2 regions of the Streptomyces sp. NPDC093094 genome follow, and region 1 is predicted to be linked to the other one. Evidence: riboswitches for the same ligand, from Rfam matches in the RefSeq annotation. Region 1 holds a riboswitch; the other holds the start of a gene.
The links. A riboswitch is a leader RNA that binds a small molecule or an ion and turns the genes downstream of it on or off. The one in region 1 is predicted to bind cobalamin.
Positions count from the first base shown of each region.

Region 2: linked by a shared signal. The riboswitch ahead of ACIQGV_RS08635 (energy-coupling factor ABC transporter permease) and the one ahead of ACIQGV_RS17005 (ribonucleoside-diphosphate reductase subunit alpha) in region 1 are both predicted to bind cobalamin.

Region 1 covers NZ_JBIVOX010000007.1:198,186-202,649, reverse strand. Annotated here, with positions in the region: gene ACIQGV_RS17005 (ribonucleoside-diphosphate reductase subunit alpha) at 1-1,605, opposite strand, end outside; cobalamin riboswitch at 1,726-1,895, opposite strand; gene mctP (monocarboxylate uptake permease MctP) at 1,994-3,607, opposite strand; gene ACIQGV_RS16995 (DUF3311 domain-containing protein) at 3,604-3,870, opposite strand; gene ACIQGV_RS16990 (GntR family transcriptional regulator) at 3,996-4,464, opposite strand, start outside.
Region 2 covers NZ_JBIVOX010000003.1:571,476-575,939, forward strand. Annotated here, with positions in the region: gene ACIQGV_RS08610 (S1 family peptidase) at 1-140, opposite strand, end outside; partial or broken gene ACIQGV_RS08615 (DUF6234 family protein) at 283-540, opposite strand; gene ACIQGV_RS08620 (energy-coupling factor ABC transporter ATP-binding protein) at 559-1,407, opposite strand; gene cbiQ (cobalt ECF transporter T component CbiQ) at 1,404-2,153, opposite strand; gene ACIQGV_RS08630 (energy-coupling factor ABC transporter substrate-binding protein) at 2,160-2,546, opposite strand; gene ACIQGV_RS08635 (energy-coupling factor ABC transporter permease) at 2,543-3,232, opposite strand; cobalamin riboswitch at 3,262-3,446, opposite strand; gene ACIQGV_RS08640 (GntR family transcriptional regulator) at 3,600-4,325, opposite strand; gene ACIQGV_RS08645 (proline racemase family protein) at 4,406-4,464, opposite strand, start outside.

The DNA.
Region 1 (4,464 bases):
CGTGGAGAGCGCCTTCGCCTCGGGCGAGTCGAAGGGCAGCCGCAGCTTGAAGAAGACGTCCTGCAGGCCCATCGCGCCGAGGCCCACCGGACGCCACTTGGCGTTGGAGCGGCCCGCCTGCTCGGTCGGGTAGAAGTTGATGTCGACGACCCGGTCGAGGAAGGTGACGGCCGTGCGCACGGTGGCGTCCAGCCGCTCCCAGTCGATGTCCTGGGCGGCCGGGTCGACGAACGCGCCCAGGTTCACCGAACCCAGGTTGCACACGGCCGTCTCGCCGTCGTCGGTGACCTCCAGGATCTCCGTGCAGAGGTTGGAGGAGTGGACGACATGGCCCGGCAGCGCCGTCTGGTTGGCGGTGCGGTTGGCGGCGTCCTTGAAGGTCATCCAGCCGTTGCCGGTCTGTGCGAGGGTGCGCATCATGCGGCCGTACAGATCGCGGGCGGGGATCGTCCTGCGCGCCAGCCCCGCGGCCTCCGCCTTGCGGTACGCCGCGTCGAACTCCTCGCCCCACAGGTCGACCAGCTCGGGCACGTCCGCCGGGGAGAACAGCGACCACTGCCCGTCGGCGTTCACGCGGCGCATGAACTCGTCCGGCACCCAGTGCGCCAGGTTCAGGTTGTGCGTACGGCGGGCGTCCTCGCCGGTGTTGTCGCGCAGCTCCAGGAACTCCTCGATGTCGGAGTGCCAGGTCTCCAGGTAGACCGCGGCGGCGCCCTTGCGGCGGCCGCCCTGGTTCACGGCGGCGACGGAGGCGTCCAGGGTCTTCAGGAACGGCACGATGCCGTTGGAGTGCCCGTTGGTGCCGCGGATCAGCGAACCCCGCGAGCGGATCCGGGAGTACGACAGCCCGATGCCGCCGGCGTGCTTCGACAGCCGGGCGACCTGGTGGTAGCGGTCGTAGATGGAGTCCAGCTCGTCGAGGGGGGAGTCGAGGAGGTAGCAGGACGACATCTGGGGGTGCCGGGTGCCGGAGTTGAACAGCGTGGGGGAGGACGGCAGATAGTCGAGGCGGCTCATGAGCCCGTAGAGCGCGGCGACCTCGTCGACGGACCGGGCGGTGTCGTCCTCGGCGAGGCCGCAGGCGACGCGCAGCAGGAAGTGCTGGGGCGTCTCGACGACCTTGCGGGTGAGCGGGTGCCGCAGCAGGTAGCGGCTGTGCAGGGTGCGCAGGCCGAAGTAGCCGAAGCGGTCGTCGGCGCCGGTGTCGACCAGCGCGTCGAGCCGCTCGGCGTGGAGCCGGACGAACTCCGCGGTCCGGTCGGCGATGAGCCCCTCGCGGTGTCCGACAGCGACGGACCCGGTGAAGGAGGTGACGCCCTGGGAGGCGGCCTCGGCCCGCACGGAGACCGTCAGCAGCCGGGCGGCCAGCCTGCTGTACGCGGGGTCCTCGGCGATGAGACCGGCCGCCGCCTCGGTGGCCAGCTCGCGCAGTTCGGCCTCGTCGGCGCGGGCCGACCGGCCGCGCAGCGCGGCGGCCGCGACCCGGCCGGGGTCGGCGTGGGGCAGGTCGGCGGTCAGCTCGGTGAGGATCCGCAACAGGGCGGTTCCGGGGGCGTCCTCGTCGGTCGGGACGGCTGAGGCCGGGTCCGCTGGCGCGATGGTCACGTGAGGCTCTCCCTCGCTCGGCACGGGGCCTGTGCGAGGGCATGGCGGCTCACGGGCGCACGCGGCGCCGAGCCCGCCGACCCACTCCACGAGGCCCGGACGTCGGGGCACCCGGACCGGTCGGCCGGGGCCGCTGTCGGCAGGTCCTCGGACTGACTTCGAGTGCGGACACGCACAAGCACACCGTTGCGGGACAGTTCCGGATTCGCACCGGATTCCCCTGCGGCGACAGCGAGATGAGCATACATGTGGTGCCGGGCGTGGCGAGCACCCCCATATGTTGTGTCGCAGAGTGTGAGTGCGGGCCGCCGTTGGGTGTACCGACAGCGGCCCGCCGGGGGTTCTCCCGTGCCCCTCGCGCGGTTCTCCGCGCTCCTGGGGACGGCCCCTAGTGGGTCACGGGAAGCTCCTGCTTCACGCCCGGGTCGCCCGCGTCCGCCGTGTAGTCCTCCGGCTTCGTCTCGTCGACGCCCTCGGGGGCCTTGGCGGCCTTCAGGACGAAGGTGAGGACGACCGTCACGGCCACGTTGAGGACGAACGCCGTCAGACCGATGTAGCCGATCTCGCCGATGCCGGGGATCTCCTTCGACGAACCGCCGAAGTGCTTCTGGGTCGGGGAGGCGACCCCGTAGGCGGCGACGGTGCCGTAGAGCATGCCCACGGCCCAGCCGGCGAGCAGGGCCCAGCGGTGGAACCAGCGGGTGAACAGGCCGCCGACGAGGGCCGGGAAGGTCTGCAGGATCCAGATGCCGCCCAGCAGCTGGAAGTTGATGGCGACCGTCTTGTCCATCGTCAGGACGAAGACCAGGGCGCCCACCTTCACCAGCAGGGACACGATCTTGGAGACCTTGGTCTCCTGCGCGGGCGTGGCGTCCGGCTTGATGAAGTCCTTGTAGATGTTGCGGGTGAAGAGGTTCGCCGCCGCGATGGACATGATGGCCGCCGGGACCAGTGCCCCGATGCCGATCGCGGCGAAGGCGACGCCCGCGAACCAGGCCGGGAACATGTTCTCGAACAGCTGCGGGATGGCCAGCTGGCCGTTCTGCACCTTGACCCCGGCCGCGATGGCCATGAAGCCCAGCAGGGCGAGCAGGCCGAGCATCAGGGAGTACAGGGGCAGGATCGTGGTGTTGCGGCGGATCACCTCACGGCTCCTGGAGGAGAGCGTCGCGGTGATCGAGTGCGGGTACATGAACAGCGCCAGCGCCGAGCCGAGCGCCAGCGTGGCGTACGTCCACTGGCCCGCCTCGGCCGGCACCAGCGCCCCGCGCGGTTTGCCCGTCGCCGGGTTGGTCTGGCCGAACGCCTCCGACGCCTTGGCGAAGATGTCGTCGAAGCCGCCCAGCTTGATGGGGATGTAGATGATCGCCACCGCGATGACGATGTAGATCAGCGTGTCCTTCACGAACGCGATCAGCGCCGGCGCGCGCAGCCCCGACGAGTAGGTGTACGCCGCGAGCACGCCGAACGCGATCAGCAGGGGCAGGTCCTTGACGAACCAGTTGGTGTCCTCGCCGCCGCCCACGCCCATCACGTCCAGCACCGCCTGGATGCCGACGAGCTGGAGCGCGATGTACGGCATGGTCGCGAGGATGCCGGTCACGGCCACCGCCAGCGACAGGCCCTTCGAGCCGAAGCGGCCGCGTACGAAGTCGGAGGTCGTCACATAGCCGTGCTTGTGGGAGACCGACCACAGCCGGGGCAGGAAGGTGAAGATCAGCGGGTAGACGAGGATGGTGTAGGGCACCGCGAAGAAGCCCGCCGCGCCCGCCGCGTAGATCGCCGCCGGGACGGCCACGAACGTGTAGGCCGTGTACAGGTCGCCGCCGAGCAGGAACCAGGTGACCCAGGTGCCGAAGGACCGTCCGCCCAGGCCCCATTCGTCGAGGCTGTGCTCGTTCTCGGCCTTGCGCCAGCGCGCGGCCAGGAAGCCCATGGCCGTGACGGCCACGAAGAAGAAGACGAACACGGCGAGAGCGACGCCGTTCACTCCGTCCTTCATCGCTGCTCACCCCCCTTGCGGGCGGCACGCCCGCGCTGGTCGCGCTGCCACAGCTTGTACGCGGTCATGGTCAGCGCCGTCGAGATGGCGACCCAGGCCATCTGGTACCAGTAGAAGAACGGGATTCCGCCGAGAGACGGGTCGGTCCTGGCGTACGAACCGACCCACAGCATGGCGACGAACGGTGCGACGAGACAGAAGCCGATGGCGACGCGCATGGGCGTCACCACCGGCTCTCTGCTCACTTCCGGGGCTTGCGACATCTTGGCGACTCCGTCCCCTCACTGATCACCTGCGTAACGGGCTGGCAATCTAGGTCACGGGACACGGCAGAGGAACCCCTCGCCCGTATATCGGCACCGGCTTTACAAAGTCGCTACTCCGCGGGCTAGTCCATGGGCCGCTTCAGGCGCGCGACGAACTTGTACCGGTCGCCGCGGTAGACCGAGCGCACCCACTCCACCGGCTGGCCCTCGCGGTCGAGGGAGTGCCGGGAGAGCATCAGCATCGGCAGGCCCACGTCGGTGCCGAGCAGGCCGGCCTCGCGCGGGGTGGCCAGCGAGGTCTCGATGGTCTCCTCGGCCTCGGCGAGATGGACGTCGTAGACCTCGGCGAGCGCGGTGTAGAGGGACGTGTACTTCACCAGCGAGCGGCGCAGCGCGGGGAAGCGCTTGGCGGACAGATGGGTGGTCTCGATGGCCATCGGTTCGCCGTTGGCCATGCGCAGCCGCTCGATGCGCAGGACGCGGCCGCCCGCGGCGATGTCGAGGAGCACGGCGAGGCGGTCGTCGGCGGTGATGTAGCCGATGTCGAGCAGCTGTGAGGTCGGCTCCAGGCCCTGGGCGCGCATGTCCTCG
Region 2 (4,464 bases), on a different contig from region 1:
GGACGGCCGCGGTCCGCGGAGGTGTCCGCGGCGTGGGAGGTGCCGACGGAGGCGGCGGTGAGGGCGAGCGCCGCGCCGGACGCGGCCGCCGCGGCGGCGATCCGCCGCGCCGTCGTTCTGTGGGGGGTGGACAGACTCATAAAGGGTCTTCTCCGTCTCTACGGGTCCGGTGGTCGGCCTTCCGCCGGACGGCCCGGCGCCGCAACGGGGCGGTGCGCCGGGGGAGTCGTCCGGCCGCGGTGGCCAGGTCGTACAGCCAGACGGGATCCGCGGGACGGAGGTTCAGCCAAGATCAGGACAGGATGGCCGGCTCTGGCGGCGGGGTGCCGACGGGGCCGGGCGGCAGCCGTCGCCCGCCCGGTGAGCGGCGTCCTCGTCCTGCCGCGCGGCGGCGCCACCGACGACGACCACGGCGACCAGCACGGCCGTCACCTCCTGGACGACCGCTGTCATCAGCGCCTTCGCGCGCACGGCGAGCACGGTGGACACGAGGGCGACGGCCCCGACCGCGCCCACGGCGGTCAGGCAGCCCCCACGGGGCCGGCCCGGCCGGCGGGTTCAGTCCCGTGCCGCCGGGCGGGGCGCGAGCGCCGCCAGTTCCTCGGGAGTACGGGGACCGCTGTCCGTGCCGGTGAGCAGGCCCTGGGCGCGCAGGACGTCCGCTGCCGCGACGCCCCACGGCAGCCGCAGGCCCGCCCGGGCCAGCAGGTCGGTGCGGGCCAGCGTCGCGGCGACCGGACCCGTGTGGACGCCGCCGGGGGTGAGCAGGGCCGCGTCGTCGGCCCAGCGCAGGGCGAGATCCACGTCATGGGTCGCCATCACCACCGTGGTGCCGCCCGCCCGCAGCCCCTCCAGCGTGCCGAGGAGCCGCTCCTGGCCGTCCGGGTCCAGGCCCGCGGTCGGCTCGTCGAGGATCAGCACCCGCGGCCGCATGGCGACGGCCCCGGCGATCGCGGTGCGCTTGCGCTGCCCGTACGACAGCAGATGCGTGGGACGGTCGGCCAGCGCGGTGATGTCCAGCGCGGCCAGCGCCTGAGCCACCCGCGCCCGCACCTCGGTGTCGGGCAGGCCCAGGTTCAGCGGCCCGAAGGACACGTCCTGTCCGACGGACGCGGCGAACAGCTGGTCGTCCGGGTCCTGCACGACCAACTGGACCGTCGTGCGCAGCCGGGTCAGCCCGGCCCGGCCGTACGACACCGGCTCGCCCTCGACGGTCAGCCGCCCCGCGCGCGGCCGCAGTCCGCCGCTCAGCAGGCGCATCAGGGTCGTCTTGCCGGTGCCGTTGCGGCCGAGCAGCGCCAGCGCACGGCCCTCACGCACCTCGAAGTCCAGACCGTCGAGCACCAGCGGGCCGTCGTCGTAGGCGAAGGACGCGCCGTGCAGGGCGACGAGGGGCGGTTCGCTCACGGCAGGAGCCTTTCCAGGACGAAGGTGAGTGCGGTGACGGCCGCCAGCAGCGCCAGCGCACCCGCCGTGAAGGGGACGGAGATCCGCGCCTCGGGCACCAGGACCCGCAGGGTGCCGTCGTAGCCGCGCCCGGCGAGCCCGGACTGGAGCCGCGACGCCCGGTCGAAGGCGCGCACGAACGCGGTGGCACCGAGTCCGCCGAGCGAACGCCAGGTCGCCGCGCGGGTGGTGTGTCCGAGCCGCGCGGCCTGCGCCTCGCGGATCCGCCGCACCGAGTCCAGCAGCAGAAAGCTCATGCGGTACGTCACCAGCGCCACGTCCACGACGGGCGCGGGCACCCCGGCCCGCACCAGCCGGGGCAGCAGATCGGACATCGGCGTGGTGAACGCGAACAGCAGCACGCCCAGCGAGGCGGCCGACGTGCGCAGCATCAGCTCCCCGGCCCGTACGGCACCTCCGTCGGCCGGGGACAGCGGCCCGCCGGGCCCGCCGACCTGGACCAGCAGCGTCACCGCGCCCGACGCGCAGAAGCCGAGCGGCACCCGGTAGGCACGCCACAGCCGGGCCCCGGGCACGCCCGCCGGACCCAGCAGCACCACGAGCGCGGTGACCAGGACGAGGGCCGCGCCCGGCCAGGGCGGCAGGGAGATCGCGAGCAGGGTCAGGCCGAGCCCGAGCACGGCCTTGTCCACGGGGTGGCGGTGGCGCCAGCGACTGCCGTGCGCCGCCGCGTCGATGGGCAGCACGCGGGGTCAGCCCTGCCCGGCACCCGAGCGGGTGTCCTCGGCCGCCGTGCCGTCGTGTCCGGGGCCGTGCTCGTCCCCGCGCCGTGCCAGGGCCTTCTCCTCGCCCTGGCGGCGGCCGCGGCGCAGCCCGAAGTAGTAGGCGAGGACACCCGCCCCGAGGGCCGCCTGGAGGGAGAACAGCGCCGACTCGATCTCACCGGACGGCGGTTCGTACAGCGGCGAGAACCAGGGCTCGTAGTCCGGTTCGAGTTCGGTGATCGCCGTCTCCGCCTCGGCGTCGGCGCCGGTGAAGGGCTCCTCCTTGTGGTCGCCCAGACCGAGCGCCAGCGGCAGCACGGCGAGCGCGGCGACCAGGGCCAGCAGCAGTAGATTGATCTTCGTGTTGCGTTTCACCGGGCCACCGCCTCGTCCTCGCGCCGGGCCGCCAGGACGCCCAGACGGGTCAGCTCGCCCTTGCTGGACTGGGTGAGCAGCCGCATCACCAGCACCGTCAGCAGGCCCTCGCTCACCGCGAGCGGGATCTGCGTCACGGCGAAGATGGAACCGAACTTGCCGAGCGCGCCCAGGAACCCGCTGCCGGGGTCCGGGAAGGCGAGCGCCAGCTGCACGCTGGTCACGCAGTACGTCGCCAGGTCGGCGAGGAACGCCCCGAAGAACACGGCGGCCATCAGCGGCACGTCGAGGCGGCGCAGCAGACGGTAGACGCCGTAGCCCACCCAGGGGCCGGCGATCGCCATGGAGAAGACGTTGGCGCCGAGCGTGGTCAGGCCGCCGTGGGCCAGCAACAGGGCCTGGAACAGCAGGGTGATGGTGCCCAGCACCGCCATGACCGGCGGCCGGAACAGGACGGCGCCCAGCCCGGTTCCGGTGGGGTGGGAACAACTCCCGGTCACCGACGGCAGCTTGAGCGCGGACAGGACGAACGTGAACGCTCCGGAGGCGCCGAGGAGCAGAGTGCTCTCGGGATGCTCCCTGACCTCACGGGTGAGGGAGCGGACTCCGTGGACGACAAACGGGGCGGACGCGACGCCCCAGGCGATCGCGTGCGCCGGAGGCAGAAAACCCTCGGCTATGTGCATGGCCCGGCAGACCCTCTCCAGCACCTCGTGGATGGTTGACGCGCCTTGGCCGGTCTCCTGGCTGACGGGTACCACCGCCCGAACTCCGCCTTCCCGGGTCGCAAGGACCCAGTGGCTGCCCGTGAGGGCCGGAGCCGGACTTCCCGATCACAGTGGCGAGGGCCGCACCGGTTTCGCACCGGATTTCCCGTTCACCAAGGCGTGGTGACACTAGTGCCCGGGACAGGACGGTGACAAGCACACCCCGGGGGGCGCACGGACCGTGCCCCGGCCCCGGGACGCCACCCCCCGCGCCCCGCCCGGCCCTCCGGCCGCAGACCGTGATCATCGTCACGGTGCGCGGACCGGGGGAGGTCCGTCCCGGGACTCAGGACGCCGTGGCCGGCTTCCCCGCGCGGACGCGGGCGCGGGGGACGGGGCGTTCACGGGACCGGTCGCCCTCGGCCCACAGCGAGCGCACATGCCCGAGGTGGCGGCTCATGCACCGCTCGGCGCCCTCCGCGTCCCCGGCCACCATCAGATCGAGCAGCTCGATGTGCTCCTCGGCCGAGGGGATCAGCCGGTCGCTCTCGTCGAGCGTGGTCAGCCCGTACAGGCGCGACCGCTTGCGCAGGTCGCCGACGGTCTCGACCAGCCGGTCGTTGCCGCCGAGCGCCAGCAGCGAGAGATGGAACTGCCGGTCGGCCTCCAGATAGCCGATCAGGTCGTGCTCGCGGGCCGCGGCCACGATCATCCCGGCCACCGGCCGCAGCGCCTCCAGCTGCTCACGGGAGGCGCTGCGGGTGATCCGGCCGATCATCGGGACCTCGATGAGCATGCGGATCTCGCTGTACTGGTCGAGGTCGCGCTCGTCGACCTCGGTGACCCGGAAGCCCTTGTTGCGCACCGGCTCGACGAGACCTTCGCGGGCGAGATCGAGCATCGCCTCGCGCACGGGCGTCGCGGAGATGCCGAAGTCCTCCGCGAGCCCGGGCGCCGAGTACACCTCGCCCGGCTGGAGTTCACCGGAGATCAGCGCGGCCCGCAGGGCGTGGGCGACCTGGTCACGCAGCCGCTCGCGGGTCGTGACGAGGTTGCGCTGGAGGTGCCCCATGGTGTTCCCTTCGTGCCGCCGCGGAAGCACCAGAGTACAATGTCACGTTGTTTTCGCCGGGGCCGTACGGCAGTCGTCCCTCACAGCAGGAACCCCGCCGGGAACGGGTCGTCCGGGTCGAGGAAGTACTGGGCCGTGC